Regions from separate parts of the Thermovenabulum gondwanense genome, predicted to be linked through region 1. Evidence: riboswitches for the same ligand, from Rfam matches in the RefSeq annotation. Region 1 holds a riboswitch; the other holds the start of a gene.

What was found. Region 1 has a riboswitch for fluoride ahead of ATZ99_RS00575 (dynamin family protein). Riboswitches for the same ligand answer to the same signal wherever they lie in the genome.
Region 2: it holds a riboswitch for fluoride, as region 1 does, so the genes downstream of both, ATZ99_RS07730 (MutS-related protein) here and ATZ99_RS00575 (dynamin family protein) in region 1, are expected to answer to the same signal.

Annotation. Positions count from the first base shown of each region.
Region 1 is NZ_LOHZ01000015.1:39,272-62,155, reverse strand. It holds gene ATZ99_RS00600 (sigma 54-interacting transcriptional regulator) at 1-421, opposite strand, end outside; gene ATZ99_RS00595 (alanine racemase) at 625-1,743, shown strand; gene ATZ99_RS00590 (DUF4129 domain-containing protein) at 1,746-3,047, opposite strand; gene ATZ99_RS00585 (DUF58 domain-containing protein) at 3,019-4,188, opposite strand; gene ATZ99_RS00580 (AAA family ATPase) at 4,211-5,152, opposite strand; gene ATZ99_RS00575 (dynamin family protein) at 5,154-6,923, opposite strand; fluoride riboswitch at 6,966-7,027, opposite strand; gene ATZ99_RS00570 (trans-sulfuration enzyme family protein) at 7,096-8,274, opposite strand; gene ATZ99_RS00565 (TIGR00266 family protein) at 8,357-9,043, opposite strand; gene ATZ99_RS00560 (S-ribosylhomocysteine lyase) at 9,377-9,820, shown strand; gene ATZ99_RS00555 (fumarylacetoacetate hydrolase family protein) at 9,863-10,618, shown strand; gene ATZ99_RS00550 (thioredoxin domain-containing protein) at 11,397-13,403, shown strand; gene ATZ99_RS11750 (hypothetical protein) at 13,384-13,521, shown strand; gene ATZ99_RS00545 (hypothetical protein) at 13,572-14,315, opposite strand; gene ATZ99_RS00540 (ECF transporter S component) at 14,574-15,053, shown strand; gene ATZ99_RS00535 (response regulator transcription factor) at 15,303-15,956, opposite strand; gene ATZ99_RS00530 (sensor histidine kinase) at 15,946-16,527, opposite strand; gene ATZ99_RS00525 (hypothetical protein) at 16,560-17,066, opposite strand; gene ATZ99_RS00520 (ABC transporter permease) at 17,111-18,250, opposite strand; gene ATZ99_RS00515 (ABC transporter permease) at 18,253-19,371, opposite strand; gene ATZ99_RS00510 (ABC transporter ATP-binding protein) at 19,383-20,318, opposite strand; partial or broken gene ATZ99_RS00505 (DUF1847 domain-containing protein) at 20,696-21,322, shown strand; gene ATZ99_RS12265 (iron-sulfur cluster assembly scaffold protein) at 21,319-21,438, shown strand; gene ATZ99_RS00500 (ATP-binding protein) at 21,488-22,345, opposite strand; gene ATZ99_RS00495 (ATP-binding protein) at 22,342-22,884, opposite strand, start outside.
Region 2 is NZ_LOHZ01000033.1:32,426-43,213, forward strand. It holds gene ATZ99_RS07675 (transglutaminase-like domain-containing protein) at 1-343, shown strand, start outside; gene ATZ99_RS07680 (foldase protein PrsA) at 409-1,293, opposite strand; gene ATZ99_RS07685 (PhzF family phenazine biosynthesis protein) at 1,409-2,194, shown strand; gene ATZ99_RS07690 (TRM11 family SAM-dependent methyltransferase) at 2,186-2,965, opposite strand; gene ATZ99_RS07695 (type II restriction endonuclease) at 2,953-3,867, opposite strand; gene ATZ99_RS07700 (DNA adenine methylase) at 3,873-4,835, opposite strand; gene ATZ99_RS07705 (winged helix-turn-helix transcriptional regulator) at 4,836-5,186, opposite strand; gene ATZ99_RS07710 (pyridoxamine 5'-phosphate oxidase family protein) at 5,476-5,871, shown strand; gene ATZ99_RS07715 (TDT family transporter) at 5,921-6,862, opposite strand; gene ATZ99_RS07720 (C-GCAxxG-C-C family protein) at 6,885-7,358, opposite strand; gene ATZ99_RS07725 (NUDIX domain-containing protein) at 7,552-8,046, opposite strand; fluoride riboswitch at 8,270-8,328, shown strand; gene ATZ99_RS07730 (MutS-related protein) at 8,430-9,965, shown strand; gene ATZ99_RS07735 (MutS-related protein) at 9,962-10,788, shown strand, end outside.

The DNA of each region.
Region 1 (22,884 bases):
TTGCAGGACATGGGGTACTTATTATAGGAAATAAAGGCGACATTTTTAATAATTCTTCGTAAGCCTTTCCAACAAGTTCAGCACCAACAGCTACCTCCCATACTTCATCAAAACCCAATGCCTTAAGTCCCCCTATAATCCTACCGACTTCGTCAATTTTAAACGCAGCAGAAAAACTGGGGGCGATTACGGCAACCTTAAACTTTTTTTCGTTAAGTATCCTAAAAGTTTCTTCAATCCCGCTTTCTATAACCTTAGCGTTTTGCGAGCACACCTTAACACAATTCCCGCATGAAATACAGCGCTCCACAAGTACCTCTGCTTGACCCTCTTTTACCCTAACCGCCTTGACAGGACAATTACGAACGCAGGAATAACACTGCCTGCATTTATTTTTTTCTGTCATAACAATGCAGGACATTATTTACCCTCCTGAATCTTCATATTTATCACTTATATTATATATAATCAAAATATTAGTGATAATATTATTTTTCTTAAAATACTCGATCTATTAAAATTACAAATATCTTTTTTTAATTATTAAGAAAATGGATGTTACAAAACGGTTATGATAAAATTATTTTATATAAACTGAATTTTTTATTTTTAAGGAGGGTTTTTATGACCGAAATCTTTGATCTGCCAACACCTGCTTTTCTCGTCGATTTAGATAAATTAGAAAATAATCTAAGAGGAATGGCGGATTTATGTAGAGAAAACAAAAAACAACTGTGGCCTATGGTAAAGACCCACAAAAGCATTGAAATTGCAAAAATGCAGGCGGACTTAGGTGCAAAGGGCTTTTTGGTCGGTACAATTGATGAAGCCGAAAAATTGGTAGAGCACGGTTTTAAAGAAATTATGCTGGCATATCCGGTTGCATCAAAAGAAAATATAGAAAGAGTAATAACCCTTGCTAAAAAAGCTCATATAATTCTTAGTTTTGACACCAAAGAGGCCGCATCTAAGGTAGATAAAATTTGCGAAAAGGAAGGTCTTTACCTGGATTATCTAATAATAATCGACTCGGGCTTACACCGTTTTGGAGTAATTCCTGAAAAAGCTCCAGAACTTGCAAAAACGCTGAGAGAATTTCATCACCTTAAATTCAAGGGAATTGCCACCCATCCGGGACATGTATATGCTAAAACAAATTCTTTAGAAGTCAAGGCGGTCGCTGAAGAAGAAGTAAACGCTTTGCGCTTGGCCTCAAACCTTTTAGAAAAGGAAGGTTTTATCGTAGAAATTATAGCCACCGGAAGCACTCCCACGGCTTTTTATGTCGCAAAAGACGACAAAATCAATGTATTACGACCGGGTAATTACGTATTTTACGATGCTATTCAGGTTGCCTTGGGAATCGTTCCCGAGGAAAGGTGCGCCCTTACCGTAATTGCCACAATAGTATCCCGCCCAAAGGATGACCTTTTTATAATTGATGCAGGAAGCAAGTGTTTCGGTTTAGATAAGGGTGCTCATGGAGTTTTTTTAACAGCAGGTTACGGCATAGTAAAAGGACATCCTGAACTGACCGTTGAAAGCCTGTCTGAGGAGGTAGGAAAAATAAGAATAAGCGGCAATACAAACTTAAAAGTGGGCGATAAAATAGAAGTTATACCCAACCATGCGTGTTCCTCTGCAAACATGACAAGTTTCCTTATAGGACACAGAAGAGGATTAATAGAAAAAATCCTCCCGGTTGATGCACGGGGAGGAAGCAGAATCCCAATATTAAAGTGAAACTAATCAAATTTACTCTGCATCAAAGTTTTAGTTATTTTTTTCATTTCTTCCACTTCGGTATCCAGAACCGATTCGGGGAAATACCTCGCCTTCTGGTAAAGATTCGTTATATATTCTATTATATTCTCATCATCTTCAAAGGCTTTTTTAAGTTGAGCTTTAAATTCAAGGGGTGTTTCGTAGGTTTTTCTGAAATACCCCTTTTTTTCCGCTGCCCTCAGAATTTGAGCATACATTTTCCTGATCTTAGCTGCAGGGAAGTCTCCGTATATCAAAGGTTTAATCCGGGATCTTAAGATGCTTTTTATTTTACAGGAAAGCTCGTTTACGCTGTTTTTAAACAATGCGGGGGTGTAAATCGATTCTTTCTCATCAACAAAATCATTTTCGGTAAAATTTCCAATATGCTTTTTCAAAGATAAAAAGATTATTCCACTAAATACTACCAAAAGGATAGTTAAGCCAAAAACTTTAAAGATAATTTCAACCGTATAAGGCACAACGTATTCTTCATGACTGCCAGGCATAATACTTACGCCTGGTTCTCCGGGTAAAATTTCCTGTTTTTTTATTTTTGCGTATCTTGAAATAAAGTACAATAAAAATGCTATAACCTTATCCAATGGCTTGAAAATAGGTTCTAAGATCTTAAAAATGAGCTCTACAAACGAAAAATATGTGGTCTTAATAAAATCAATAAATGCTAAAAATTCATAAGGCTTTATTAGCTCCATTAAGACAACAAAAATAATTCCAACTATTAAAGAAAAAATTAAAGTGGTAAACAGCCATCTTCCCTTAGAAACTTGCAAGGAGAAATACTCTAATTGGTATAAAGAAAGAGCTATAAGGGAAACTATTATGAAACCAAAAGCTAATAAAAGCACTTCGCTGGTTTTCCCAACATTTTTATAAAAAAGAAGACATATAACAATAATTGGTGTAAACTTTTTAAGTTTTTGTATCAGTTCATAATGCTCAAGCTCCCTGCTATCCGGCCAAAGTCCAAAAATAAAGCATAAAAATGCAAAGCTCAAATAATTAAAAACATTATGGTATTTAAAAAACATCAATATTAATACCAAAAGCAGTAAAATTATTTTGAAATTTTTCAACCTGTAATAAAAAAACTTAGATAAAATCCCCGCTGTAAACCAGAACAATATTTCATAAGCCGAAAAAGGTTCTTTTAAAAATATTTTTCCAAAACTAAAATTTATAATAAGCAAAAATATATAATGAATTATCAGCAAAAGTAATACTTTTATCCCCTTAAACCAGTTCGATAAAAGAAATTTCACGCCATTTTTCCTCCCCAAAAGCGTGATAAGTTTTAACTCCTTTGGGCCCTTTGCAATCCTTATTGATTTTCCCCACCAGAATCAATTCCACATCAAAACTCATTTTTTCCAGGAATTCTACTATTTTTTTCCCACTCTTACCCCAATTTGCCGTTATAAATACCACTTTGCTTCCCTTTTTTAATGTATGGAAAACCCTGTCGAATACCTCATCTATCTTATAAATACTGTAAGAATCAAGACGTGCCAGAGCATCTAAAACCACCTTTAAATGTAATGCACCCGTGCCATAAGGTATTAAAGTAAATATATCGGTATCATTATCACGGGATATAATTCTTCCGTTGCTGGCAAGCATCACTTCATATCCTGAATCAATGGCTTTCTTTGCAATCGAAGCAGTAAGAACTACAAGAAATTCCGACAGATCCGGATTAATTCCCTCCCAGGCATTTTCAAATGTATTTACATCAAGTATAAAACAAATCCTTTTTTTGTAACTTGAATCATATACCTTCACCAAAAGCCTGTCATACTTTGCTGAGGATTTCCAATCAATATCTTTTAAGGAATCTCCAGGAAAATAATTCCTTTTGCCGCCGAATAAAAAGGGGTCCGGAAAGATCTTTTTTTTGCCTCCCGCTCCAGAGAGGGAAATATCTGGATTCCCTTCGGTTACAAGTACATCTACAATTCGGGGGTACACTATCAACTCAGCATTTTTGTAAATTTTCATCTCATTTTGGTAAATACCAAGTAAATCTCCGGTATTTAAAGTAACGGGACCAAAGAAAAAAATCCCGCGATTTTGTGGGGATACGGGATATCTTCTCCTAATCTTCTGATACCATAAAAGGGAATAAACACCGCTTAAAATTTTCTTGCCCGGCTTATTATGGGCCAAAAGGGTTCCTTTATAAAAATCTACAGTCCCGGGTACCTCAGTTTCCACTTTTATCCAGGGTAATGGTAACATCTTCTTATTGGTTAATTCCTGTACATAATTTATAGTTTCTCCTAAGAATATTCTATCTCTTTCAAAACCATGGTTTAATTCCAGCCCTTTTACACTCAATTTACTCCACGCATAAGATATAGCAACTATAGAAATTACCGCACTTATAAAAAATAAAGCTTCCATAACATTCCCTTCTTAAAATAATTCATTCTACGGGAACCGGTGTATTCTTTATAATGTCGTCCAAGACATCTTCAGGTTTATAGTTTTTTATTACACTTTCATAGTTTAATATTAATCTATGGTTCAAAACGGGTTTTGCCAGATATTTAATGTCATCCGGTATAACGTAATCCCGGCCCTTTATAGCTGCAAAAGCCTTAACACATCTATAAAAAAGCAGAGAAGCCCGGGGGCTTGCTCCCAGTTTAACCGCAGGGTGTTTTCGGGTTTCTCTGACGATAGTGAGCATGTAGTTTTCTAAACTTTCATCGAAATTGACTTTTTTCAGCCTTTCCCTCATCTCGAGTAGTTCCTTCCCGGTTAAAACGGGTTTTACTTCCTCCAAGGGATTTCCCTTTCCAAAGCGGCGCAGTATTAATCTTTCTTCTTCCAGTTGAGGATAACCTATGTCAATTTTCATTAAAAACCTATCTAATTGAGCTTCGGGCAGAGGAAAAGTCCCTTCCATTTCAACGGGGTTTTGAGTGGCAATCACCAAAAAGGGGGCTTTCAACCTTCTTGTTACTCCGTCAACTGTAAATTGCCTTTCTTCCATAGCTTCCAGAAGGCTTGATTGAGTTCTTGGCGTTGCCCGGTTTATTTCATCAGCCAAAAGAATATTTGTGATAATTGGTCCCTCGTTAAATAAAAAATCCCCTGTTTTTTGATTGTAAATATTAACGCCCAGCACATCCTGAGGCAGCATGTCAGGAGTGAATTGTATTCTCTTGAATTCTAAATCCAGTGACCGGGCAATTGCCTTAGCCATTAAAGTCTTTCCAACCCCGGGCACATCCTCCAATAGCACGTGCCCGTCCGCCAAAAGCGCGGTTAATATAAGTTCTACCACATGAGTTTTCCCTACTACAACTTTTCCGATATAATTTAATATATCTTTGATTTTTTCCTCAAAACCCGCTTCCAATTTATACAGCTCCTTCAATTTGTTTTTTTATTTTTCTTATACCATTTTCTATCTCACCAATACTAATTAAAAGTTTTTCTAATTCTATAATCAAGCTTTTTACATTTTGCTCACCGCTCTTTTTAAGTTCAAGGGCTTTTTCTACAGTATCCATAATGCCCTCAGCGGTCTCTGTGATCTTTTCTTCCAGATAATTATAATACTCCTTAAAAGTTTTTTCCATCCTTTGAGCAATATCGTACCTTACCCTCCCGCATTGCCTGTCAAATTGCTGTTTTAACCACTCCTTTAAATTATTCAGGGCTATCCTGCGGGCAACAAAACCCGGAAGAAACGGAGCAATTGATAAAGGAGTCGGTAATAAAAAGGTCTTTTCCGGTTCCATGTTATAGTAAAAATATCCAGCCTCTTTAAAACCCTCAATTAATGCAAAGCTTTCATACTTTATATGAAACATACTGGAGGTCAATTCCTGCAGTTCGGAAATTATTTTCTCCACTTTTTGAGCAAGCCTTTTCGTGATATTCCCCGATGCATATGCTAAGTGCTTGAGTTCCCCTTCCTTCCATGAATCTATTACCTCAAGGGTTTTTTCGCTTATATATTCCCTACTCTTTTCTATAAGCTCTTTCAAGGGTAAAGCATTGCTGTTTGTAAAGTAAACCTCTAAAGCCTTTTCCAAACCCGGGTATTGTGAATTTTTAAATTTTTCATACTCGGCATTAAAACGAGCAAGAAGTTCTTTACTCTCCCCTTCAAAGATGAAAAGCATGTCCTTTTTATCCTTCTCAATTTCTTCCATTTTTTTCTTAAGTATATCAATATTTCTCTCCAGTTCCTCTATCGGCGTCTTAGCAGCTTCCATCTTCAGGTTTATATCAAACTTTATTTTGGATAAATAACGAAGACTTGTGTTACAACTTGATAACAGAAGAGCACTTCCCTTTTCCTCATTGATAAATTTTTCCAATTCGCGAACCAATTCAGTCATTCCACTGAACTTTAATTTTTCTTCATCACCAGTTTCTTTAGCCTCCAATGCCATCCTGGCCGAAATTGGAAAAATCTTTATTTTCTCATCACCCAATTTTTCTTTCAAAACTTCTGCGGTAAAATTAAGTGCTTCCTCCACATCTTTTTCTTCTGCGTAATCTATTTTGTTAAGGACAAAAAATATTTTAACTGCATGATCCCGAACGTCTTTTAAAAATTCATATTCGTTCTTCGCAACGGGAGAGTCTATAGTAAAAAGAAATATGGCTGCGTCTAATTTGGGTAAAAACTCATAGGTAACATCGGTATTATGCTGGTAGACGGATCCGATGCCGGGTGTATCTATAAGGGAAATACCTTTTTTAAGGAATTCCGAAGGATGTTCTATAATAATTTCCTTTACTTTTTTCTCATTTCCCGGATTTCCTCTTTCAGTAGCGTAATATTCCAGCTCATCAATATCAATTTCTTTTTCTGAACCGTCCAAAAAATATACCGTCGTTTTTACCTTTGAGCCGTATTTAATAATAGTAACTATTGAGGTAAGGGGCACCACTGCTGTGGGAACTAATTTTTCCCCCAGTAAAGCATTAATAAAAGTAGATTTACCCCGTTTAAACTGACCTAAAACCGCCAAATTGAATTCATTTTTTAAAAGTTTGTCCAATTCATAATCTACAATTTCTAATGAAAAATTTTCTCCTTCCCCGATAATCTTTTTTATTTCCTCAAGGTATTCGATCAACCTTTCTCTTGCTGAATCAACTTCTATAACCATAATTTTCACCCCTTAGAAATAGTATAGCTCCTACATATCTTTCGATACGTAGGAGCTATTAGCCTAAAAGGCGGTTTTCGGTGAGCTCCATCACCTTGGATTTTATTTTTATAGAAATTATGCAACTAATATTATATATTTTTTTATTAATTATTTCAACTGTTAGAATTTATCAGATTATATGTAATGCCGCGTCAAACTCGGTTATAATATCCTCAATATCCTCTAAACCTACAGAAACCCGTAAAAGTCCATCGGATATTCCCGCTTTTTCTCTTTCCTCCCTGCTCATCGATCTATGGGATGTTTTAGCGGGGTAAGAAAGGGTAGTAGACACACCGGCAAGGCTGGGAACAAGTTTTATATTTTTCATATTCTTTATCAGATTACAAGCAGCCTTTTCTCCGCCATAAAGATCTACGCTTAACATTCCACCATATAATCCATTGTTAAATATTTCATCCGCTGTTTTTTTATGAGGTGAGGATACAAGTCCGGGGTAATAAACCTTTTTTACCTTTTGATGGTTTTCCAAGTATTCTGCTAATTTTAGAGCATTTTCACTATGCCTCACCACTCTTAACTCTAAGGTTCTCAAGCTCCTCATCAAAAGCCAGCTGTCAAAGGGGCTCATGGTTGGCCCGTAAATTTGTCCTGTGTGTTTTATTTTTTCTATTTTATCTTTGTCAGCCACAACAGCTCCTCCTAAGATATCGCTATGGCCGGCCAAATATTTGGTAACACTGTAAACCGCCACATCGGCTCCAAGCCTTAAGGGTTGACATATCACCGGAGTGGCAAAAGTATTATCTACTATGAGTAAAGCCTTATGGTCATGGGCAACCTTCGCTATTTTCTTAATATCGTATACCTCCATCAGGGGGTTTGAAATTGTTTCCATATATATTATTTTTGTATTTGGTTTAAAATATTTTTCTATATCATCTCTATAAAAATCTACAAAGCTTACCTCAATATTAAATTTTTTCAATTCACTATTTAAAAATTCCCACGTTCCTCCATATAAGACATTGCTAGAAATAATATGGTCGCCTGCTTTCACAAAAGCTAATATTGACATCGTAATAGCAGCCATGCCCGAGGAATAAACGATGGCATCATCCCCTTCATCCAGCGCAGCAAGTATTTCTTCCGTACAATGATGGGTAGGGTTGCTCATACGCGAATAAACGTAACCCGGTTCAGCCTTTTCGTAAACCAAATCCAGTTCCTCCACGCTGTCAAAACAAAAAACCGAACTTAGATAAATTGGAGGAACCTTGGGATAGGAAATTGAAGAAGGCGCTTTTTCTCCTTTATGAGTTAATTTAGTCATAAATTTTTTACTCATATTCAATACCCTCCTACTAAAAGATTTCTGCAAAGTATTGACCGCTTATAGTGTAAAAACCACCTAAAGCGGTGTATTGTTTTTAATCACCTTTTCTTTCTGGAATATATGGTATTATCCTTGATGCAAGATTTTCTATGGGCATCGTCTGAAGCCATACTTTGCCAGGGCCTCTCAATGTGGATAAAAACAAACCTTCTCCACCAAAAAGAATATTTGCAAAACCTTTTACAATTTCTACATCAAAGTCAACGGAGGGTTCAAACATTGCTACATGTCCGGTATCCACTTTCAAAACATCATTATGTCCAAGGTTGTAATTCACAGCTTCTCCATCTAATTCTATAAAGCAAATTCCAGGCCCGGTGATTTTTTCAAGAATAAAACCTTCACCACCGAAAAGACCTGCTCCGAGTTTTTTCCTGAAAAATATTTCTAATTTTACGCTTCTTTCTCCGCATAAAAAGGCCTTTTTCTGACATATTATCGATTCTCCTGCTTTTAATTCTAAAGGGATGATCTTTCCCGGAAATGAAGAAGCAAAAGCTATTTCTGCGTTTTCTCTTTTGCAGGTATAAGAAGTCATAAATAAGGTCTCTCCGGAAAGTTTTCTCATTATTCCCCCGAAAAGGCCACCTTCCATATTTGTCTTCATTTCAAAACCGTCGGTCATCCAGGCCATTCCCCCTGATTGAGTAAATACACTCTCCCCCTCTGACAAGGTCAAAATCACCGCAGGTAATATCTCACCAATTATTTCATATTTCATGTTAAGCCTCCTTATTTTTTCATATTTATTAATTTTTTTATAACTACATTTATTTTATCATACAATTTTAAGTATACTACCATAGCAAATAATCTATTATCATTAAAAAAAATAATAATATAATATTTAATTTTATTTATAAATGAAAATAAAATTAAAATGTAGAAATTATTATTATCAAATGGTGGAAATAATTATTGTGATGTTCAAGGGGGTCTTAATTTGGAATCTAAAGAATTTCAAGAAATCGTAATTAGCCAATTAAAAGCAGGAATTTTATAGTTTTTGAAGAAATATTGGATTTAAACGTTTTTCTTCAAAAGGAGGTTAATTATGGCAAGGGTAGAAAGCTTTGAACTGGATCATACAAAAGTAAAAGCACCCTATGTCCGGTTAGCAGCTGTTGAGGAAGGAGAAAAAGGGGATATTATAGCAAAATATGATATTAGATTTATCACACCCAATAGCAAAAGTATATCAACCGGTGGAATACATACTTTAGAGCATCTCCTGGCCGGATTTTTAAGGGATGAATTGGATAAGGTTATTGATATTTCACCAATGGGATGCAGGACGGGATTTTACCTGATAAAATTTAATGTGACACCTCTAAAAGAAATTAAAAAAGCGGTAGAGAACTCGTTAAAAAAAGTATTGGAATCAAAAGAGGTACCAGCGGCAAATGAAATACAATGCGGTAATTTCAAAGACCATTCTTTAGAAGATGCAAAAGAAATTGCCCGGAGTGTTTTAGATCAGGGTATTTCAATACTTTGAATGATATAATTAATTAAAAATAAGTTTTTGGGGGTAATATAAATGCGTTTTTGTAGATTTTCTCATAAAGGGCACATCCATTGGGGATTACTGGAGGGTGAAAATATTAAACCTATGTCAACCCTGCCTTTTATTGAAACAAAGTTTAATGGTGAGTCCATTCCCTTAAAAGAAGTAAAATTATTAGCTCCGGCTGAGCCTTCTAAAATAGTTTGTTTAGGACTTAATTATGCCGATCATGCCCGGGAATTTAAACTCGAGGTTCCCGAAGAACCAATAATTTTTATTAAGCCTCCTACCACAGTAATAGGTCCTGAAGAAGAAATTATAATTCCCAGGTCAACTAAGCGAGTAGATTACGAAGCAGAACTGGCAATTGTCATCGGCAAAGAAGCTTATAACGTAAAAGAAGAAAAAGCTTTCGAATACATATTCGGATATACCTGTGCTAATGATGTAACCGCAAGAGACCTTCAGAAAAAAGATGTTCAATGGACCCGCAGTAAATCCTTTAATACGTTCTGCCCGTTAGGTCCCTGGATAGAAACAGATTTAGACCCAAGCAATCTTTCTATAAAGCTTTTATTAAACGGTGAAATAAAACAAAACTCGAATACTTCAAACCTTATTTTCAAAATTCCATACATAGTTGCTTTTATTTCTTCTATAATGACACTTTTTCCGGGCGATGTAATCCTGACCGGAACTCCTTCCGGTGTAGGACCGATAAAACCGGGAGATATTGTTGAAGTAGTAATTGATAAAATTGGTACTTTAAAAAATACGGTTAAAGAATAAATAAGCAGGCGCTCATGGCCTGCTTATTTATTCTTTTTTTCTTTAATATATGCTGTTTGTTTTCCCTTTTCGCTAAAAGTTAAACCTTCTTGACAGGAAGATAAAAATAGACATAGATTAAAATAAACGCTAAAGCCGCAGCAATACCACATGTAGTAAAAACCGCTTCTATGGAAATATCCGCAGCCTTTCCTACTAACAGGTTTATAACCGCACATATAACATTAATTATCATAGAATAAATTGATAAAAGAGTAGCTCTACTTTCTGTGATTATAGATTTATTTTGTATATCCAGAAATATGGGCCGGGATAATGCATGGCACGTTCCGATAAGAGCAATGAATAAAACGCTAAAAGCTGGATTATTCGTAAAAGATATAAAAATAATTACGACTATTCATTTGATACAAACCTCCGAAAAATTGCATGCTAAAAAGACCTCCCCGCAGGAGGTCTTTAAAACCTTCTGTTTCTTGTGTGTATCAAATCGGCGCAATGGTACTTCCCCTAAAAAATAATAAATTTGTTATTAATTTAATTATAAACAAAAAAATTTTTCTTTCAAATAATATCAAGCCCATTTTTTGTTCTGTAATGCAGTCCTCAATTATTTTTATTTCCATTTAGCTGTATATGCCTTTTAATCTTTAATAGTTTGGGTGTTTCCATATAAATTTTCCTTAAAATTCCTTTGAGTATTTCCCTAGAGTTTTTTTTAATTAATTTCCCTTTTAAGTGTAATAATAAGTACAAATTTTGTTCGGAGGTAATGGCTATGAATATTAACAGCAAAAAGGCTAACAGGTTGATAAATGAGAAATCTCCCTACCTTCTTCAACATGCATATAATCCTGTAGACTGGTACCCGTGGGGAGAGGAAGCCTTTGAAAAAGCACTTGCTGAAGATAAATTAATATTTTTAAGCATCGGTTATTCCACCTGCCACTGGTGCCACGTTATGGAGAGAGAAAGCTTCGAAGATGAAGAGGTCGGGGATTTGCTAAACAAATATTACATATCAATAAAAGTCGATAGAGAAGAACATCCCGATGTAGACAATTTTTACATGACAGTATGTCAAACATTTACCGGTAGCGGAGGCTGGCCTTTGACCATCATCATGACCCCAACGAAATACCCCGTATTTGCAGCAACTTATTTGCCAAAAGAAGATTTATTCGGCAGGCCCGGTTTGAAAACGGTTCTTTTAAAGATAAATGAACTCTGGCAAAAAGAAAAAGAAAGATTAATATTGATAGGTAAAGAACACGTATCCTCAATAAATGACTTTTCTCGAAAAAATGCCGGAGATCTTAGCCCTGAGGTAATAGAAGAGGCTTATGATGTTCTTTCATCCTCCTACGATCAAAAATACGGCGGCTTTTTCGGAGCTCCAAAATTCCCAATGGCTTCAACCCTACTTTTCCTCCTTGGGTACTACGATTACAAAAAAGACCCCATGGCACTCGAAATGGTAAAAAATACGTTGATAAATATGTATAAAGGAGGAATTTACGACCATATCGGTTTCGGTTTATGCAGGTATTCCACCGATAAGATATGGCTTGTGCCTCATTTTGAAAAGATGTTATACGATAATGCTTTGATTGCTTATGTTTGTGCCGAGACCTTCAAAATTACAAAGGATGAATTTTTTAAGACTTTTTGTGTTGAAATTATAGATTATGTTCTGAGAAACCTAAAAAATCCCGAAGGAGGGTTTTATACCGCCGAGGATGCCGATTCGGAAGGTGAAGAAGGAAAATTTTACACCTGGGATTTGCAGGAAATAAAGAATATTCTAAGGGAAAACGCCGATGAATTTATCGCAAATTATAACATAACAGAAAAAGGAAATTTTGAAGGAAAGAACATACCCAATTTGATAGGGAAAGATTTGTCCTGCAAAATGAATGAAGATACAAGAAGAAAGCTTTTTGAATACAGGGAAAAAAGGATAAAACCTTTCAGAGATGAAAAAATTTTAGTTTCTAATAACAGCCTTATGATATGTGCTTTATTGAAAGCATATGGAATTACAAAAAGCGATATCTACAAAAAAGAAGCCGAGACAGCATTGAAGTTTATACTTGATTATGTTTTTGATACGGACGGTCGCCTTCATGTGGGCTACAAAGATGGCCTTATGAGAGGTAAAGCCACCTTTGATGATTATATCTATCTTATATGGTCATTAATAGAAGCTTACGAATATACCTTAGATAAAACATATATTATAAAAGCAAAATCTTTATTGGACGAAACTATAGAACTATTTTACGACAATGAAGAAGGAGGGTTTTTTCTTACCGGTAATGATATAGAGCATTTACCCGTTCGCACAAAAGAAGTTTACGACGGTGCGGTTCCATCGGGAAATTCCGTAGCGGCATATTCCCTCATCCGGCTATCGAGATTGCTACACGACTCTAAAATTGAAGAAATAGCCGACAAGCAGTTTAAAGTTTTTGGAGGCAAAATTAAGAAAAATCCTGTTTCTTATACTTTTTTCCTATATGCATTTCTTCATAACCTAAAGGGAATAGAAGTTGTGATATCCGGAAATAACCCAAAAATATTTTCAGCATACCTCATGTCAAATTTTTTGCCCTTCACCGTATGGGCTTATGCCGATGATATAAAAGATATTATTCCCTCTTACGAAAACTACCAACCAATAGACGGTAATACAGCCGCTTATGTTTGCAAAAACGGCTCCTGCAAAAGTCCAGTAACAACACTGGAAGATTTAAAAAAACTTCTTGAAATTGATAATAAATAACATGGATGAACTTATCGTAAACAGTAATATAGGTATGGCGGTAGAAGATGTGGTTTTGGGAAGAGAAATTTTGAACAGGGCTTTAAACCTGGGATTGGGAAGAAAGCTTCCTTTATAATAGTCAAAACCCGGATGAAGTTTTTTCATCCGGGTTTTATTCTATTAATTTTATGGGTCAATACTTACTACATGTTCGCTGTGCCTGAAGAGATTTGTTTCTACCAATTCACTGGCTGAAATAGGTGCATTTTCAGCATTTTTCCTGCCTGCGGTGAAAACATATACTCCTGGGACCACTCCTTCATATACTACTTCCCATTCGGTTGTTGGCTTTTGCAATACTACCGTCTTAGCACATTTACTTTCAATCTCAAGTTCGAAAGATTGTAAAAGTTCTTTAGGATCAGGACATGTGCCAATATCAAATAGTTTAACGGTAACGGTTACGGTATTATCAGTATTGTTCATCACCTTAGCTAATATACTGTTCACTCCATTATCAGCTACAACTGGGCCGGTAGTTAATATGTTTCCTGCTCCCGGAGGCACTAATTTATCCAACTTTTCTTCAATTTCCTTTATTTCTTCTTTTATTTCCTCAAGGCCAAAGTCAGGATTATCAAGTTTTTCCTCAATATCCTTTATTTCTTCCTTTATTTCAGCAAGCCCGTTACAAGGATCGTCTAACTTCTTTTCTATATCCCTTATTTCTTTCTTAATCTCTTTAAGTCCGCATTTTTTATTCAAAAATATAGTAGCAATTAAATGACAAAAAATAGAAGCACTGCATTTATGGGATTTAAAACAACTCAGCATTTCTTCCAAACTTTTTTCTACTTCTTCAGGTTCTTTATCAAGATCTATTTCATCAACCAGTTCTCGCATCTTTTTTATGAGTTCCTCGGTTGTCATTTCCTTCCCCTCCTCAGTTTTACTCGATATATTTGTCTAATACATAAAATATTAATTTCTATTAAAAAAGGTGCTAAAAATAGTTATATGGTTTGAAAGGACTGTATTGCAATTCTTTTAGCAGGTATAGTCGCTTTGAATTTCTTAAATCTATAAAAAATTATTATTTATTGTAATTTTTGGTTATCTATTGTAACATAATAGTACAATTATCCTCCTTACGTGAGGATGTATTCCGAAACGAAGGGAGAAGGTATTATGAAATTTGAAACAAAATCTTTAATAAGAACTGCCCTTTTACTGGCTTTAACCTTAATCGTTCAATCTTTTAAAATGCCCCAACTAATAACGGGTTCCCTTGTAAATGCAATGTTAATAATCGCCGCAGGCACAGTTGGAATGTATTCTGGAATTTCTATTGGTCTTTTGACTCCTGTAATTGCTTTTTTTGTGGGTATTTTAAAATTTCCACCTATGATTCCTTTTATTATGATAGGCAATGCTCTCTATGCATGGATTTTTTCCTCTCAAAAAAATATAATATTTGGAATATCATTGGCATCAGTAGTTAAATACTTATGGTTTTTAATTTCAGTAAAATATATTCTTAAAAGTCTAAGCATTAAAGTGCCTGCTCTGGTGGTTCAAACCTTTACTTTACCGCAACTTTTTACAGCTTTTCTTGGCGGAATAATTGGAAGTACAATAATTTTACTGCTGAAGAAAATAAAAGATTAAGTGATTATAAAAGCCAAAATTTAAAGAAAGTTATACTTAAAATTTATTATTTTACAAGATAAGAGAGAAGTCCGTTAACAGGACTTCTCTTAATTTTCATATATAATCACTTTTTCTACAGCTACTTACTCTATCTCTCTAAGTTTTAAGTAACTCAAAAAGTTTTTACCTCAACATTAAATAAAATACTTTTCTAGCAATACCAAGGAAGCAATCTTTAAAATTTACAAAATGAATGAAAATTTACAATCACCACCGATTAGTTCCCTTGATTTTTAAGAAAAGTAAAGCAATTTGAATCCTGTGCTTAAAACCTGTTTTATCCAAAATAGATGTGATATAATTTTTAACCGTACCTTCGGAAATAAATAATCTTTCTGCAATTTCTTTATTCGATAAACCCATAGAAATAAGCTCAATTATCTCTCTTTCTCTTTTTGAAAAAATAGATAAGTCAATTTCATTGGTTTTATCTTTTTGCTTCTTTACTTGAAGTCCCTCTTTTATTTTCTCAAATACCACATCCTGCAAAACAGAGTTACCTTCATATACCATTTTTATTGCATTTTTTATTTTATCAGGCGGATTATTTTTAAGTAGATACCCTTTTGCTCCATATTTTATTGCGTCAAATATGTATTCATCGTCATCGAAGGTCGTGAGAATTAATATTTTTATATCCGATTTACTGCATATTTCCTTAGTTGCTTCAACACCATTTAATACTGGCATTCTTACATCTAATAAAGCTACATCTACAGGATTTTGGGCTGCGTATTCAACTGCCTTTAACCCATCTTCTGCGCAGAACACAACTTCAAAATCATCATCCATACTGAAAATTATTTTAAGACTTTCTCTTATTAAAGGGTCATCATCTGCTATCAAAAGTTTAATAACCATTTTTTTCACCTTCTAATGGCAACAATACTATTACGGAAAAACCGTTTGACCCGTCTATTATAACTTTTCCACCTATGCTTTCGCTTCTTTCCTCAATCCCCGCCAATCCAAGATCTTTTTTAATTACAGGAGCTCCTATACCATTATCTTTTACTTCTGTTTTAATGAACTTATTGAGCACATTTATGCTTACCATCACTTTTGTTGCTTTTGAATGTTTTAATACATTTGTCAAAGCCTCTTTTATATTTTCAAAAATAACATTCCAATTAAAATACGTAATTTTATCAATAGGACCGCTGTAAATAAAACTTACATCTATATTGGAATTTGCGCTAAATTCATCTACCATAAGCTTTATTCTATTTATTCCCATTTGTCCTGTCGTCGGTTTCATGGTATTTAAAGCAATTCTTATGCTCCCATACCCATCTCTTAAAACATCAATGGTATTTTGTATTAATTTTTTAGCATGTTCGCTATTCTCATCTATTAAGATTTTTGCAGCTTCTAACTGCATCAAACTCCCTGATATAACATGGCCTAAATTGTCATGTATTTTCTGAGAAATTTTGTTTCTCTCTTCAAGCTGTGCAGTGAATTTTAACTGTTTTTCATATTCATTATTTTTATGAATCTTGTCGAAAAGGGAGTATAATTTTTTCTAAGTTCATCATTTTGATTTTTTAACCTTTCCATTTTATTATAAGAAAAAACAGAAATATTGTAGATTACATACCCCATAAACGAAACTAAAATATATTCGGGAAGGATGGATTTATCCAAAAATATTGTTACTAATAGTATAAAAGCAGCCCCATAAAAGGGCGAGCCAAAATTTACATTAGCAAACTCGTATAAATTAAAAGGCAAAAGCAATATAAATAGTCCGTTTACGTAAACATAACTTACTATTAAAATAGCCATTGAAAATAACAATAAAAAGCTTTTTACGACTTTATTTCCTACTATGTAGTACAAAATATTTATACAAATGAAGAAAAGAATAAAAAACACGAAGGATGCGGGATATTCCAATTTGTTGATGAAAATTTTTATTATAAGATACAAAATAGTAAAAAACTCACTTAATATAAGCCAATTTTCCATATCAATATCTCCAACAGAATATTTTGTAGTTTTAACTACTTATATTATACAAAATCACTCATTTTTTCGCTTCTATTTATTTTATATATAGCAATGAGCATAAATACCCCTGCAAAAGCTAAAAGCGTCGCTATATTTATATATATATCACCAAATCCACTTCCGGTTTGAAGTTTATCTATAGCATCAATTGCCCATTTTTGCGGCATAAAATCTGACAATTTCTGGAGCAGTTTGGGCATCATATTTACCGGCCAAAAAACGCCGCCAATCATGCATGTTGGAGTTACAATTAATGTGGTGAGATTACTTGCATAATTTGTAGATGGAGAGAAAGAAATTATCATCATACTAAGGCTAATAGATACAATTGCAAAAGAGATTAGTACTAAAAATATTTCAAAAAGTGAACTATTAAAATTTAACCCTAAAAGCAATGCCAAAAGCAATAAAATAATTACTATTTGCAAAAGGGCCACAAAAACGTTTAATAAAAAATTACTCAACAAATAAGTTTTAGGTTTAACAGGGGATGCAAGAACTCTATAAAAGGTTTTATCTCTTTTTTCCTGTAATATCAGATTTGCTATACTTGTTGTGTTGACCATTAAAAACATTATGAAAAAACCAAGGCTTCTCCTGGTTGCAAGAATGCTTTTGGTTTCATCTTTTACAAGTTCTGTTTTTAAATTAAAGGGGTAGTTTTTGTATACTTCATACATTTTTTTAAAAGTTTCTATATTACCTTTTGAGGCAAAAGCTAAACCTGAAAGGTTTGCTATTTCTTGATTTAAATAATTTTTTAAAAGTATTGTGACATCTTCGCTTTTTATCGAAATAATTTCAATTTTTTCTATATCATTTTTAATTAAACCTTCTCCGAAACCGTAGGGGATATTTACGGCGCTGTCCACATTTCCCCTTGAGACTTTGTCATTTATCTCTTTTTCATCAAGAAAAATAATTTTAAATTTATCTGTTTTTTGAAGTGATTTTATTAAATCTTTTGATATTTCACTGTTATCTTTATTGACAATTCCTATCTTTAACTGCGAATTATCTGCAAAACCGAGAAATAAAAATATTAAAGACACTGCTATAGTCATTAACATTAAAAGGACATTGCTTTTTTTCCTTATAAATAATTTCAATGTATTATTAATAAGCAAAGCTAAATTACCCATTTTTAAAAAGCCTCCTTTTTAAATAAATAAGCAGACAAAATAATAAAAAATAAAGCAGGTATTAAGTTTACTAAAACAGCGGTTAATACATATTTGTAATCATTGTTTAATATTACGTTAAATATTGCAGTATTTATCCAGGTAATTGGAGAAGCATTTGAAAGCTTTATAAGCAGTTTACTGTTCATGCTGCTTATGGGAAAATAAGAACCACCTAAAAATGCAATAAATGGTATTATTGCGTTTACTAAACCTTGAGCTGCTCTTCCGTTTTTTATGATAAATCCCAATCCAATGCCTATACTTACTGAAAACAGTATTTCACATATTAAAAGTAAAAAAACTGTAATAATATCGTGACCCCAATAAGCCCCGTAGATATATTTACTGAATGCAAAAATTATAACGGATTGTATAAATACTGAAAAAGCGGTGCCTAAAAGTTTTCCTGTCAATATCTCGTGCTTTTTAGTTGGGCTTGCTAAAATTCTCATTCCTGTTTTTCTCGTCCTCTCATCATCTATTGCAAATACTCCACCAATAGAGCCATAAAGTATTATTAAAGTAAGCATTGTTACAGAATAATAATCAAAGGAGGTCAGAGCCTTTTTTCTATCAAGAGAAACAATTTTAGTGAAATCCCTTTCAATATTTGTTATATTTTTTAAACCCAAAGGATTGACCCTGGCAATTGCATCTATGGTTTTATATCTATCCACAAAGACGCTAACCATGTTTTCTATTATGTTTGCTTCAAGGTCATTTCTTTCGTTTTTATATAAAACAATGCCTTCGCTATTTAAAAGAATATAAGCCGAGTATTTTCCATTTTTTATATTATTTATGCCTTCGTCAATTTTTTCGACTTCTTTAAACTCAATCCCGATTTTCCTTCCCTCTTCTATAAATTTTTTAAAACTCAGAGACACACCTTCATTACCGCTTTTATCAGTAAAAATCACTTTTATATCCTGAAACTTGAAATTGGTATTAAAGTTGTTTGAAAAAGCAAAACCTAAAATGGCAATTATCACTATTGGGAATAAAATCATTAAGAGCATTACCTGCTTATTGGCAAAATTCTCTTTAAACTCTTTAGTCATGATACTTAAGATTCTCATATGGTTCACCTCTAATCTCTTAACTTTCTACCTGTAAGCGTGAGAAAAACTGTCTCTAAATCGGGTATTTCGCTTTTTATATTTTTAATAGGAATATCCTTTGATGTAAAATACTGTATTATTTTGTCGAGATTGCAGACATCCCGAGAACTTATTATTTTAACCACATTTTCGTTTATCTCAACGGCTTTTACACCGGTTATTTCTTTTAATTTTTCCTCGTCTATACCTACAACACTACCTACTGTTATAAAGGTTGTATTAGTATCGGTAACCATAGATATAAGTTCCTCTTTTGTCCCTTCTGCTATAATTTTTCCATGGTCCATTATAGATATTTTCGTGCAAATAGCTTCAACTTCTTCCATATAGTGGCTTGTGTAAATTATTGTACTTCCCATTTTATTTAATTTTTTTACGGATTCGAGGATGTGATTCCTGGATTGCGGGTCGATTCCTACGGTCGGCTCATCCATTATTATTAATTTTGGCTTATGGGCGATGGCACAAGCCACATTTAGCCTTCTTTTCATACCTCCCGAAAATCTGTTTGGCATTTCCTTAGCTTTATCTATAAGACCTACAAATTCCAACGCCATTTCAACACTTTCTTTAAGTTCCTTGCCTTTTAATCCGTATAAACTTGCAAAAAAACGGACATTTTCATAAGCCGATAAATCCCCGTATATTGCAATGTCTTGCGGAACGATTCCTATGTTTCTTTTTATATAATCAGCGGCCTGTCTTATTTCCTTTTCAAATACATATACCCTTCCTTTATCAACGTTCAAAAGACCGCAGATAATATTTATAGCTGTAGTTTTTCCTGCACCGTTTGGTCCTAAAAGTCCGTAGATTTCCCCTTCTTCTATTTCAAGGTTTACATTGTCAAGTGCTATAATGTCTCCAAACCTTTTTGTTAGCCCTTCTACTTTAACGATTTTCATATTCAACACCTCACTAATATTTTAAAAAAGAATTTATTTTGATGTTTAATATAAAGGTATTGTTTTACAATTTAAAAAACTTATTTCCATAATTAATAATAAAAGAAATTGTGGAGATATTGTAGTACATAAAGTCACCCTTTCAGCATGACTAAAGTCACAAAAATTAACTGATGTCTTACCGGTAATTTGATATTGATCGCATAGGAGCTTCTCATTGCACAGGATTATGAGCCTCTATGCGCCTTGCACAAGAATTTGGGGAACACTTTTTCTTTTGTAATGTAGGAACTGTAATAGACATACCATAATAATTTGTATAATTTTAAAAAATTCAATTTTTGTAAATCTAACTATAACATTGAAGGAGTGAAAAAATGTACTCTTGTGCACAATGCGTTATTCATTCATGTAGGACTGGTGATATGTCAAAAGCACCGAAAAACTGTCCAAGCCTCGAAAATGATAAAGATGAAATATTAAAAAAGTATTTCATGTAAGAAAATTTCAAATTAGCATACCATTCGGCATTAGTTGAAAGTGGAGGCTACTGTAAACTGACAAGAATAGAAGAAATAATGGACTTTTCTAAAAAATGTGGATTCAAAAATTTGGGTATGGCATTCTGTATAGGCCTAAGCCAAGAGGCCAAAATAGTAGCCGAAATTCTGACTGTCAACGGATTTGAAGTTAATTCGGTAATATGCAAAAACTGTAGTATTCCTAAGGAAGAAATAAATATAAAAGAAAATGAAAAAGTTCATCCGAATACATATGAGCCAATGTGCAACCCTATTGGTCAAGCCTTTTTTTTAAATAAAGCCAAAACCGATTTAAACATAATTTTAGGCCTATGTGTTGGACATGATTCTCTTTTTATAAAGTATTCCGAAGCACCGGTTACAGTCTTAGCGGTTAAGGATAGAGTGCTGGGTCATAATCCGTTAGCTGCAATATACCTTTCAAAAGGTTACTACCGAAACAAGCTTTTTCCTGAAATATAGGTATAATCACTGATGCTGATGGTATAGGACAATATGGTGACCCCTCTTGTGGCGATTTTTTAAGGGTTTATATAAAGGTAAAAGATGGGCATTTAGTAGATGTTAAATATAATTAATAATATAAAATAGGCCTTCTGCAGTCAAAATTGGCAGAAGGCCTTGACGCTATTTTCCAAAATCATTAAATAATGATAATGCTATACCTTTTAAAGCTTGCACAGCCAGTCCAGATGAATATAGAACAGGTGGAATACCTTCTGATATCGATTTTATTATTTCTTCGTCAAAGGGGATTTTACCTATAACCTCAATTCCTTTATTAATACAGTATTTTTCTATTTCTCGAGCCTTTTTTTCCGCTATGTCAAACTTATTAATCACTACCTTGATAGTTACATTAAAATTATTTGCCAGATTTAATAACCTTTCAAAATCATGAAACCCTGACGCAGTAGGTTCAGTTACAATCAATACTAAATTAGCCCCAGAAAGGGAAGAAATCACCGGGCATCCTATGCCCGGTGGACCATCTGTTATTATAATTTTTCCTGCTTTTTCTGCTATTTCTCTTGCAGCCTTTTTAACCACTGAAACCAGTTTGCCCGAATTTTCCTCTGCAGCTCCAAGCTTGGCATGAACCATTGGTCCGTACTTTGTATCAGAAATATACCAGTGGCCCGCAAGGGTATCTATCATATCAATAGCTTTTTCAGGACAAATATTATAACAAACCCTGCATCCCTCACAAAAAATAGAATTCACTTTAAAATCTTTGATAGCACTGAAGCGGCAAACTTTTTCGCATTGACCACACCCTTTACATTTATAGCTATTTATTTGTGCTTTTTGGCTCCCCAAAAATTCAAAGGTTTCTTTTATCTCAGGTTTTAAAAGAATGTGTAAATTAGCAGCATCCACATCACAATCGGCTAAAACAGCGTTAGCAGACAAAGCAGCCAATAAAGCCGTTACCGTGGTTTTCCCCGTCCCACCCTTTCCGCTTAATATTACTATTTCATTCATGCTTTAATACGCCCCTCTATAAAATTCCATAATTGGAGAAAATCCTGCTTTAAGTTTGGATAATCTTCTATAAGGATATTCCCATTTGCGTAGCTTTTTGCATATAGTTTATTAAAGGGGATTTTTAAAAGCAGCGGGATTTTTTCTTCAAAAAGATAATCTTCGATAATTTTATCACCCAAGCCTGCCCTATTTATAATAACTCCAAATGGGATTTCTAATTCTCTGACGGATTCTACGGCTGATTTTAAATCATTTAAACCGAAAGGCGTAGGTTCGGTTACTAATATGCAGTAATCGCTGCCAGATACCGCATTAATCATGGGACAGGATGTACCGGGTGGAGAATCTATGATATTTAATTTATCTTTTGAAATTCTGCTTTTGACTTTTTTTATTACGGGAGGAGCTAAAGCCGAGCCGATTGTAAGGGTGCCTCTAATAAATTCGATACCTTTTACTATTGCTTTTTCTACAAAACCTATCTCTTTATTAATTTCGGTTATCGCACCTTCAGGGCATAACAAGCTGCAACCTCC
Region 2 (10,788 bases), on a different contig from region 1:
TATAATAAGCAATTACAAATATGATAAAGAAAAAGCGAAGACGGTTAGCTCGCCGTATATACCTGATATAACTGATATTTTCAACAAAAAGAAAGGTATTTGTTTCGATTACTCTTCGCTATTTGCGGCAATGCTAAGAAGTTTAAATATTCCTGCTAAACTTGTGATGGGGACAAGCAGTTTAACGAAAGACAGTTATCACGCATGGAATGAAGTATATATTTCCGATGCGGGGAAATGGGTAATAATCGATACTACCGTCGATGCCTCTTTTAAAAACGCAAATAAACCTTACAGTATGGAGAAAAGCCCGGATAAATACTTTGCTGATAAAGTGTATTAACCCTGTAAAATATAAAAAAAGGGAGAAAGTTTTATCTTTCTCCCTTTTTTTCACCATTTGTAATCCTAATTCTTGTTTAACAGGTATTCCACATTGTATTTTGAGTATAATTCCTGCATCCACGGATCGTATTCCTGCTGGAATTTCTGATTGAAAAGGATATCCTTTATTTTTTCTTTGCTCTTGTCAAAACTGGCTTCCTGGGCATCCTTTTTTTCTTCCACTTTTATGATATGATAACCGTACTGGGTTTTTACCGGCGAACTTATCTCTCCTACTTTTAGAGAAAAGGCTGCATCTTCAAATTCCTTTACCATATCTCCCCTGCTGAAAAAGCCCAGATCCCCTCCACTTTCCTTGGAGGCGGTATCTTTCGAATACTGTTTTGCGAGTTCTGCAAAATCCTGGCCGTTCTTTAATTTAGCCGATATTTCGTTAGCAAGCTTTTCGTCATCCACTAAAATATGGCGGGCTCTTACCTGTTCCTTTTGAGCAAATTCATCTTTATGCTCATTAAAATAGGATTTCATTTCTTCTTCGGTGATACTGATTCTGGGAGCAATAAGCTTTTTAGTCTTTATACTCATGGCCAAATTCTTTTTATACTCTTCGAAGGAATAACCACCCATTGCTAAGTTTTGTTTAAAAGCGGTTTCACCGCCATAGGCTTCGTATATTTTTTCCAGTTCTTTATTAATATCTTCATCGGTAACAGCGATGTTTTGTTTTTTGGCTTCCAAATCAATAATTTTTTGAGAAATTAAATAATCTAAGGCTTCTTCGCCAATGGTTTTTACCATTAGATCGTATAGTTCATCCTTGCTTATAACTTCTCCGTTTACCTTTGCCACTGCTTCGCTTTTCTTTTCGCTGCAGCCGGCAATTAGACCTATTATCAGGGTAGCAATTATAAAAATAATCGCTGCTTTTTTAAGGGACAAATTTCTCATTTATATTCACGCTCCATATTTTGAATTTTAAAAACCACATATTTATAATATTAACAGAAAGTAGCGGTTTTTTCTATATGTAAATGTATGGCTAAATAAAAAGGAGGAGAAAATTATGAAATTATTTCAGGTGGATGCCTTTGCGGAAAATTTATTTGAAGGTAACCCGGCAGGAGTATGCCTTTTAGAAAAGCAAATTGACCGGGATTTAATGCAAAAAATAGCTATGGAAATGAACCTTTCTGAAACGGCTTTTCTGCTAAAAAAAGAAAGAGGGTATGATTTAAGGTGGTTTACTCCTGAAAGTGAAGTTGACCTTTGCGGACATGCTACCCTTGCCAGCGCTCACATATTATGGGAAGAAGGGTTTTTAGAAAATAATGAGGAAGCTGTTTTTTACACGAAAAGTGGAGTACTAAAAGCCTTCAAAGATAAGGATTACATTATCCTTGATTTTCCATTAGAACCGGCAGAAGCCGCAGAATTAACCGAAGAATTAAAAAAAGCTCTAAAAGTTCCTGTAATTTTTACAGGGAAAAACCGAATGGATTATTTAATTGAAGTAGAAAATGAGGAAAGCGTGAAAAATTTAAAACCCGATTTTGAGATTTTAAAAAAAGTAAATGCAAGAGGAATTATTGTAACCAGTGCATCATCAAATCCTGAATACGATTTTGTTTCCAGGTTTTTCGCACCGGCTGTAGGCATAAATGAGGATCCCGTCACCGGGTCTGCTCATTGCTGTTTAGGTCCTTACTGGAAGGAAAAACTCAATAAAGACAATTTAATAGCATATCAGGCCTCTAAAAGAGGAGGAAAATTAAAGCTGAAAGTTTTAAACGATAGAATATTAATCGGAGGAAAAGCAATTACATTTTTCAGGACTGAAATTCTAAAATAAACGGGAGCTATATTTTATTCTCGCTAATTTTTCTGTTTTTTTAGGTTTTCTGAAGATAAATAAATGTTCATGCATTATTAAATAAAATTTATATTTTTCTACTTGTTTTTCCCAATATGGAGTTGATTTACAATTATGCTGAACTTTTATAATATCTTCTTTTAAAACGAATCCTTGATTTAAAAAAAGTCTCATAACAAAGTATGAAAGAGGGACGTAATGTCCATTCTTTCTGGTATCTCCAATTAATATTGCGCAAAATTTATCGTCTTTTAGTACTCTATATAATTCAATTACCCCCTTTTCCAATTCATTGCAAAATTCTTTAACATCTGCTATATTTGATAAATCTCCTTCGATATTTCCTTTTGAATATTTTATTATATTTAAGTACGGAGGATGAGTTATTATTAAGTCAATACTATTATCATCTATTTCATTCAAATTTCTTACATCTCCTACTTTTACTATCTGTTCATAGGTATTTTCATATTCAAATAATAAATTAATTCTTGTTAGTTCTACACTTTGCGGATTAATATCATAACCAATACCTTTTCTTTTTAATAATTTTGTTTCGATTAAAGTCGTACCGCTACCAACCATAGGGTCAAGTATGATATCTCCTTCATTAGAATATCTTAAAATTATGTTTCTTGGAATTTGCGGAGCGAAATTTCCTCTATAACTTCCGTTGTGTGTAACCCATTTTCCTCTTTCAGGAAAAGACCAAACGGTGGTAATTTCTTTTTTAAATTCTAAATCCTGCATATTATTTCCTCCAATAAGCCAAGTCGTACAAAATGAATGTTTAAGAGATAATCTATTTTATCAAATCCTTTATGTATCTGATTTTTCTGTCCTTTCCATCCTTCACCATCAGTAATCCAGATAAACTTGAATCCATTTTCTTTTAATTCATTTTGCCTTTCTATATAAGAATCAACAATTTCTTGAGGTTTTGAGCCGGTTCCCGAAAAAAAATTAACTTCAATATTGATAATTTTGTTATTTTTGATTAATATAAAATCGGCTTTTCTGTTTTTTATTGAAGGGTTAACTCTTATTTTATATTTATCCTCCAAATATCCAAATTTTTTTTGGAACAAAGGTTTATATCCTAATTTATTTGAAATATTTTCAATTATAGGTTTTAATAATATTTCCATAGCTCTTCCACTTCTATTTTTTCTTGCGTGAGTATCTAAACCTACTTCTACCCCGATTGCATAATCCTGGATACTTTTTGCCCCCATCTCAAGAAAAAATTTTTTTAGCCCAGTTTTATTAAAAAATTCTACCAAATCTTCAATTTCTTTATCTGAAAGGGTTCTGGCATTAAAATCATAATTTACAATACAAAAATCACCACTATTTAAATCTTTAATTATTTTAAGATTTTTTTCTCTTATTGCTAACAATAACGGTATTACGGGTATTACTTGAGGATAATCTTTAAGAATTTTTTTTAAATCCTTTTCAAATTCTTTGCTCCAAATTAAGCTATTAAAAATATTTAGTTCTATTTTAAATTTATTGATATGCTTTTTTATTTTACTCCAATCAGTAAAAAAATCATAGCTTCTGTTTGTATCTATAATTGTTTCATGAAATTTTTCTATAACGCTTTCTTGATCATTCAAATTTAAAAAATCTAAATATAACTTATTCATTCATATCACCTTTCGTAATTTCTTATAATTAATTCATTTATTTCTCCCCGTTTATTTCCATCACTGTTAATATACCTTTTTGCTTTTACCCTTTCGATTATAAATCCGGCATACAATTCATCAAAGAAATTGTCGTTAATATTTTCATTTTTGGGGTCAGAATTGCTGAGTATTAAATAAGCCCCCTTTTTGTCCATTTCTTTAAAAAATTTTGCCAATCGTTTTTGATCATTGTCATCAAAACCGTCCTCGCTGTAGTTTGTAAAATTAGAAGTGTTATTTAACGGACGGTAAGGGGGATCAAGGTAAACCAGTGTATTTTTTTGTATATAATTTTTGCTTTCTTCAAAATCCGAACAGATGATTTCAGTATCTGCTAAAGCTTTATATACTTCTATTAAATTATCTGCATCGCAAATGGTGGGTTTTTTATATTTCCCAAAGGGGACGTTAAATTCTCCTGCTTTATTTAATCTAAATAAACCATTAAAACATGTTTTATTTAAAAATATCATGTATGTTGCTCTAACTATCCAGTCTGAATTATAATTTGAATAATTAAATTCTTTTCTTTGTAAGTTGTAATTTTCTCTTATTTTATAATAGAATTCTTTTCTTTTATCTTCAGAGTAATTAAGATATTCTGTTTCAAGATTACTTAAAAAGTAAATCAACTCATTTATGTTATTTTGAATTACTTTATAACATACAATCAATTCTCTGTTAATATCAAATAAATAAGACTTATTAATTTTAAAATTCTTTTTTAAAAAAAAGAAAAAGGCACCACCACCAACGAAAGGTTCTACATAACTTTCTATTAATCCAGTTTTAATGATTGTTATTGGTAATCTTTTATATAACTCTTTTATTAATTGACTTTTTCCTCCTGCCCATTTTAAAAATGGTTTTGGATTAACATTCCCAATTAATTGTTCATTTGGATTAATTGAATTAATAATGTACATTTACATCCCTTCCCCATTAAATTTTTTCATATTGCTTCCCCAGTGGGCTAAGGCTTTTAGAGCGGGTATGAGTTCTTTACCGTTTTCAGTTAAGGAGTATTCTACCCGCGGCGGGATTTCCATATACTGTTTTCTATTGATTATACCGTCGTTTTCCAGTTCCCTTAGCACCTGGGTTAGCATCATGTTGGTAATAACGTTTATATTTCTTTTCAATTCATTATATCTCATAGTTCCGTTTTTGCTTAAAGCCCATATTACGGGAAGTTTCCATTTGCCGCCTATGAGATTCAATGCATAAGCCAACGGGCTATTATCGTAATTGTTGTTATACGTATTTTTTTCTTCCATTTCAAGCACACTCCAAATACTCAGTTTTTTCATACTAAGTAAGAAAATGCTGCATACTTGTGAAAATTAGAGCAACATATATAATTATAACTGAAAAAAATTTTAAAAACCATAGTCAGGGGTGATAAATTGGATGTAAAGGTTTTAAAGTGAGCCATAAAATCCTGGAAGGTTTTATTACGGTTTTAAGGAAAAGCCATGACAAATACAGGAGCTAAATCATTTGTTTTTATTTAATAATATCAGCAGATATAAAATTAGTAAAGGAGATGTGGATATGAGCAGTGAAATTAAAGAAGTATTGGAGTTTTTAAAAGAAAATCCAACCTTTTATATAGCTACGGTGGAAGGCGATAAACCCAGGGTAAGACCCTTCGGCTTTGTAATGGAACATGAGGGAAAACTTTATTTTTGCACAAATAACCAAAAAAACGTATATAAACAGTTAAAGGAAAAACCTTATTTTGAAATATGCACTGCTGATAAGGAAGGAAGATGGATAAGGCTGAGGGGGAAGGCTGTTTTTAATTCTACCCGGGAGATAAAAGAAAAGGCTTTGGAAATTGCTCCATACTTGAAAACTATGTATTCAGCGGATGACAATCTTTTTGAGCTTTTTTACGTAGAGGATGGAGAAGTTACATTCTGTTCCATGACCGGTGATAATAGGACATTAAAGCTTTAATAAAAAAACCGGCGGAGAAATAATGACGATCATCCGCCGGTTTTTAAATTTAATTTTTTATTGCAATAGTTTCTTTGGGCGATGAAAAGAGGAATATTATATATTTAAATAGCACAAAAACCACCATAATTACTGCCAAAAGAGTAAGAAGATTGACATAGATACTCAAGAAGGTCAGGGTAAATCCTTTTTTAATTAAATACCCGTAGAAATTCTTTGCTGCGATTGCGGTAATAACAAAAGGAAATGTAAAGCAGGAAAAACTGGGATAAAATTTTATTCTAAGCATCCGGGGAAGATAAAACAGGACTCCGATAAAGAATATGGATGATAGAACAAAAAGAAATATTAGGAAGTTCATATTTTTTATATCAAAAGAGCTCATATATCCGGCAATACAGAGGTTTGCAGGTGCGGTGAAAATTGTAATTGATGGAATCGCAGGTTCTGGTAAGTTGGGGTATCTATAAACCCTGTACAAAAGGACGGGCAAAAGTACAAGATAAGAAACAAAAGCGACCCAGAAAATATATCTTCCCATGATGTTCATCCCGTAGGATGGGGCAGGTATAGCGGCCGCTGCTATACCAACGTATACTACGAAAAAGCTTGGAAAAGTCTTTTTGATATCAAAATAAAAAATAAATCTTTTCGTAAAGAAAAGGATATACGATATATGCCCCACCAGTGCAAGGCTCCATAGGATTAAAGCTATTTCAGGGTAATAAGGTTTTACATATGTTGACAATATCATAATCCCCATAAAAAATGTGGGGGCTATTCCGGCTACAAGAGGATTTTCCAGATCTTTCAGTATTTCTTGTGGAATTAAAAGGATTTTGATAATTAATAGAAATAAAATTAAAAAAGAAATTGTCCCCAGCAAAGTTTTATAAATAGTTCCATAGGAAGAAAGAAAATTTCCCAGTGAAGCTAATGCCAGCATTAATCCAGAAATGGGAATGGGAACTTTCTTTATTAGCTCCTTCATGGTGTAACCTCCGGTATAAACTTTAAGAATTTTTGCATGCTATTTTATTAGAGATTTCCGGGTCTTCAAGGAATTTTGAGGCAATCCATGCCGCTACCTCGCCGGTGATTTTTACGCAATGAGATTTCCTTTCAGGGCTTGTGAATTCATAATTTCTTATAAGCACCCTGCAGCAGGTGCTGCCGTAAAGATTTTTTATATAATCGTGAAGGGCGGAAGCTGCAGGGAACATTTTTTCAGGCATTGGTTCTTTATAAACCCTTCCATAAGCCATTCCAAGGGCCATCACTCCGCCGCTTACAGCTCCGCAAAGACAGCCGGATTTACCAATACCTATGGGGAATCCGGATGCCATTTTCACCACCTCTTCCGGGTATGGCCACTCCAGGAGCTCATTAATTGTATGCACTACCGCTTCCGAGCAGAAAAACTCTCCTCTTTGAAAATATCCTTCAGCCTTTTCTCTAACTTCTTTAATAATTGAATCTTTATTCATAATGTTCCTCCTTTCACATATTCCTGTATAATTATATCAATCTTAAACCTTACAAATCATTTAAATTCCGAATACAAAATACAAAACCGATTTATTTTATATATAGAAAGAATATTTGGCAACATATATAATTTAAAACAATTCCTTTTTTCTTTTATTCATAATATCACCTTTTATATAGAAGTATTAAATATCATGTAGAAATATCTTTCCACATGTTTTTTAAATAGACTCTCCGAAATTTTTCTCCTTCATATATACGCTTGATGTATGTTTTTATATCTGGCAATAAAGTGATTTCATTTATTTTTGACAAAGGAACGAAGGAAGGCATATCAAATTTTTCATCAGGTAAAGGCTGTTTTGGTTTTATTACCTCTCCGTTTATTCTTTTTGCCGCAAAAAAGAAATTAACTATATGTCGATTTCCGTCAGGCCAAATGGTTTCACCAAAAAATAATAATGGGCCTATTTCTACGACTATACCAGTTTCTTCAAGAGTTTCACGTTTAGCACAAGCTTCTAATGTCTCTCCATGTAAAACTTCTCCTCCAGGGAACACCCAGTAGTCTTTAATTACATTGGAATTTTTATAATGTGGTTTATACATACGTATTGATAAATTGTGATGTATAAGAAGTATCTTCTCATTTTCTATCAAGACAATTCCTGCTCTTAATTTTATCATTACAAAACCCTCCCCCAAAAATTGTAGCTCCTACCAAAATCAGTTTTGGTAGGAGCTATTAGCCTTCCGGCACATAAGCGAGCTCCATCGCTGGCTATATTATATTTTTACTATTATAATAAAATTTAAACATGTATTTGTGGATTTGTCAAATTTAAAAACTTTTATTTTATATTGATATTTTATTTTTTTTCTGTATAATAATAATAAAATGCAATATAATTAAAAGTATGGTGATGGAGCTCACCATAAAAGCAGTATGCTGATGGCTCCTGCTATATCACGGATATAGTAGGAGCCATTTTATATTTTTTTAAATTATTGCGCAAACTTTTTTTAAGCCAGAAAATGCATCCGCGTCATGGCATGGAGGTGGTTCTTCTATGACTTTCCACAGCATACTATTTAAAAGAACTGAAGACAGTACAAAAAAAGAAACACTTGAAGCGCCTGACTTTTTTGCGGATTTAAACCTTGACCAGATTGTAGACGCAATCACGGCCGGCAGGGAGGAATATAATTTAAAACCGTTTTTTTACACTCCTTTGAACGATATCGGTGCAATCAAGTATCGTCAGGATATAATGCGGGATCTTGAAAATAAAATTCTGTTTGAAAATGTAAAATCATTTGCCCAAAAAATGCGTATAATGCGAGAACATCTTGCACGGGTAGGAAAACTTTACTATAAATACCAGAAGGAACGATGGTTTTTAGATGCTGTAGAAATTTATTGCGATGCCGTTAATTGCTTAGCCCATGACTTGAGCCTTATAGATTTAAAATCCGACGGTTTTTTAGCCTTCCGCGAATATTTGACAAACTATACCAATTCCGATCGTTTTAAGTTACTTCTGGAGGAAACGAAAAGGCTTAAAGACGATTTGGCCACGGTAAAGTATTGCCTGATCATCAAAGGTAACTGTATCAAGGTTCGTAAATATGAATCTGAAATTGATAACAGTGCGGAAGTGGAGAAAACATTCGAGAGATTCAAACAGGGGGCTGTAAAAGATTATAGAGTTGAATTTTCTGACTATCCGGAAATGAACCATGTGGAAGCGGAAATACTTAATTTGGTAGCTAAATTATATCCGGATATTTTTTTAAGTCTTGATAAATTTTGTGCGAGAAACACTAATTTTATGGATGAAACTATAGCCGTATTTGATAGGGAAATACAATTTTATATCGCCTATTTAGAGTATACTGATAATTTTAAACGAGCAGGACTTAAATTTTGCTATCCGCAAATTTCCGATAAAATCAAGGAAGTTTGTAGTTACGAAGGATTTGATCTGGCTCTGGCTTATAAACTCATCAATGAAAACTCAACCATCGTCTGTAATGATTTTTACTTAAAAGGCAAAGAACGAATATTTGTGGTAACTGGACCTAACCAGGGCGGTAAAACGACCTTTGCCCGCACTTTCGGCCAATTACATTATCTTGCAAGTTTAGGGTGTGCCGTTCCCGGCAGAGAAGCGCAACTTTTTTTATTCGACAGGCTTTTTACACATTTTGAAAGGGAAGAAAATATAAAAGATCTCAGGGGCAAACTGGAAGATGAACTGATAAGAATTTACCACATTTTAAATCAGGCCACATCAAACAGCATTATCATAATTAACGAAATTTTTACTTCTACCACATTAAAAGACGCTATTTTCCTGAGCAAAAAAATAATGGAAAAAATAATCCATAAGGATTTGATTTGCGTCTGGGTAACATTCGTATATGAATTGGCTTTTATTAGCGAGAAAATCGTAAGCATGGTCGGTACGGTAGTGCCAGAAAACCCGGCACTCAGAACATATAAAATTTTAAGGAAGCCTCCGGATGGACTTTCATATGCAATATCCATCGCTGAAAAGTACCGGCTCACATATGATCATATAAAGGAGCGTATAAAATCATGAAGGTTTATCTCATGTATAAGGATCATAATTTTGATTTTCAGCAAAAATTACCCTGGAATGAGCAAATATTGATACAAGACTTAGAACTAAACACATTGTTCAACGCCATGGCACTTGGTGACAAATTCTTATTTGAAGTGGCAAAGAAAGCTGTTTTGTCTGGCTTAAATAGTAGTCTGGATACAATACTTTATCGACAAGATATTCTTAGGGATTGTTTTAAAAATTCTTTTATTGTCAGAAATATTTACAATATTGCGGTGGAATCAATTGAAAGAGAGAAAAAACATTATTTTGGCATTTTTAGCAAATATCCCGAATACATACTGGATAGATCGATAGAAGTATTACAGATGTTTATGGAAATGCTCAAAAAACTAAAAACTATCGCTGATGAACATGCGGATAAATTTGAGTCTGAGGGCTTTACAGCATTTTTTACAATGCTCAAAGAAGAACTTGATGACGAATTTTTCGATAGCGTTCAGAATCACCTAAAGGAACTGAAATTTGATGAAGGAATTTTGATCAGCGCTGAATTAGGGAAAGGCAATAAGGGTATCAATTACACGCTTCGTAAACCTAAAACCAAAAAACAAAGTTGGATAGAAAGGTTTTTTATCCCAAAAACACCCATTTACTCTTTTCAAATTCACAGCCGTGATGAAAGCGGCGCCAGGGCCTTGTCTGAATTAAAAGAGAGAGGGATCAACCTTGTTGCCAATGCGCTTGCTCAATCAAACGATCATATTCTTGGTTTTTTTAACGTATTGCGGACCGAGTTGGCCTTTTATATAGGTTGTTTAAATTTATACGAACAACT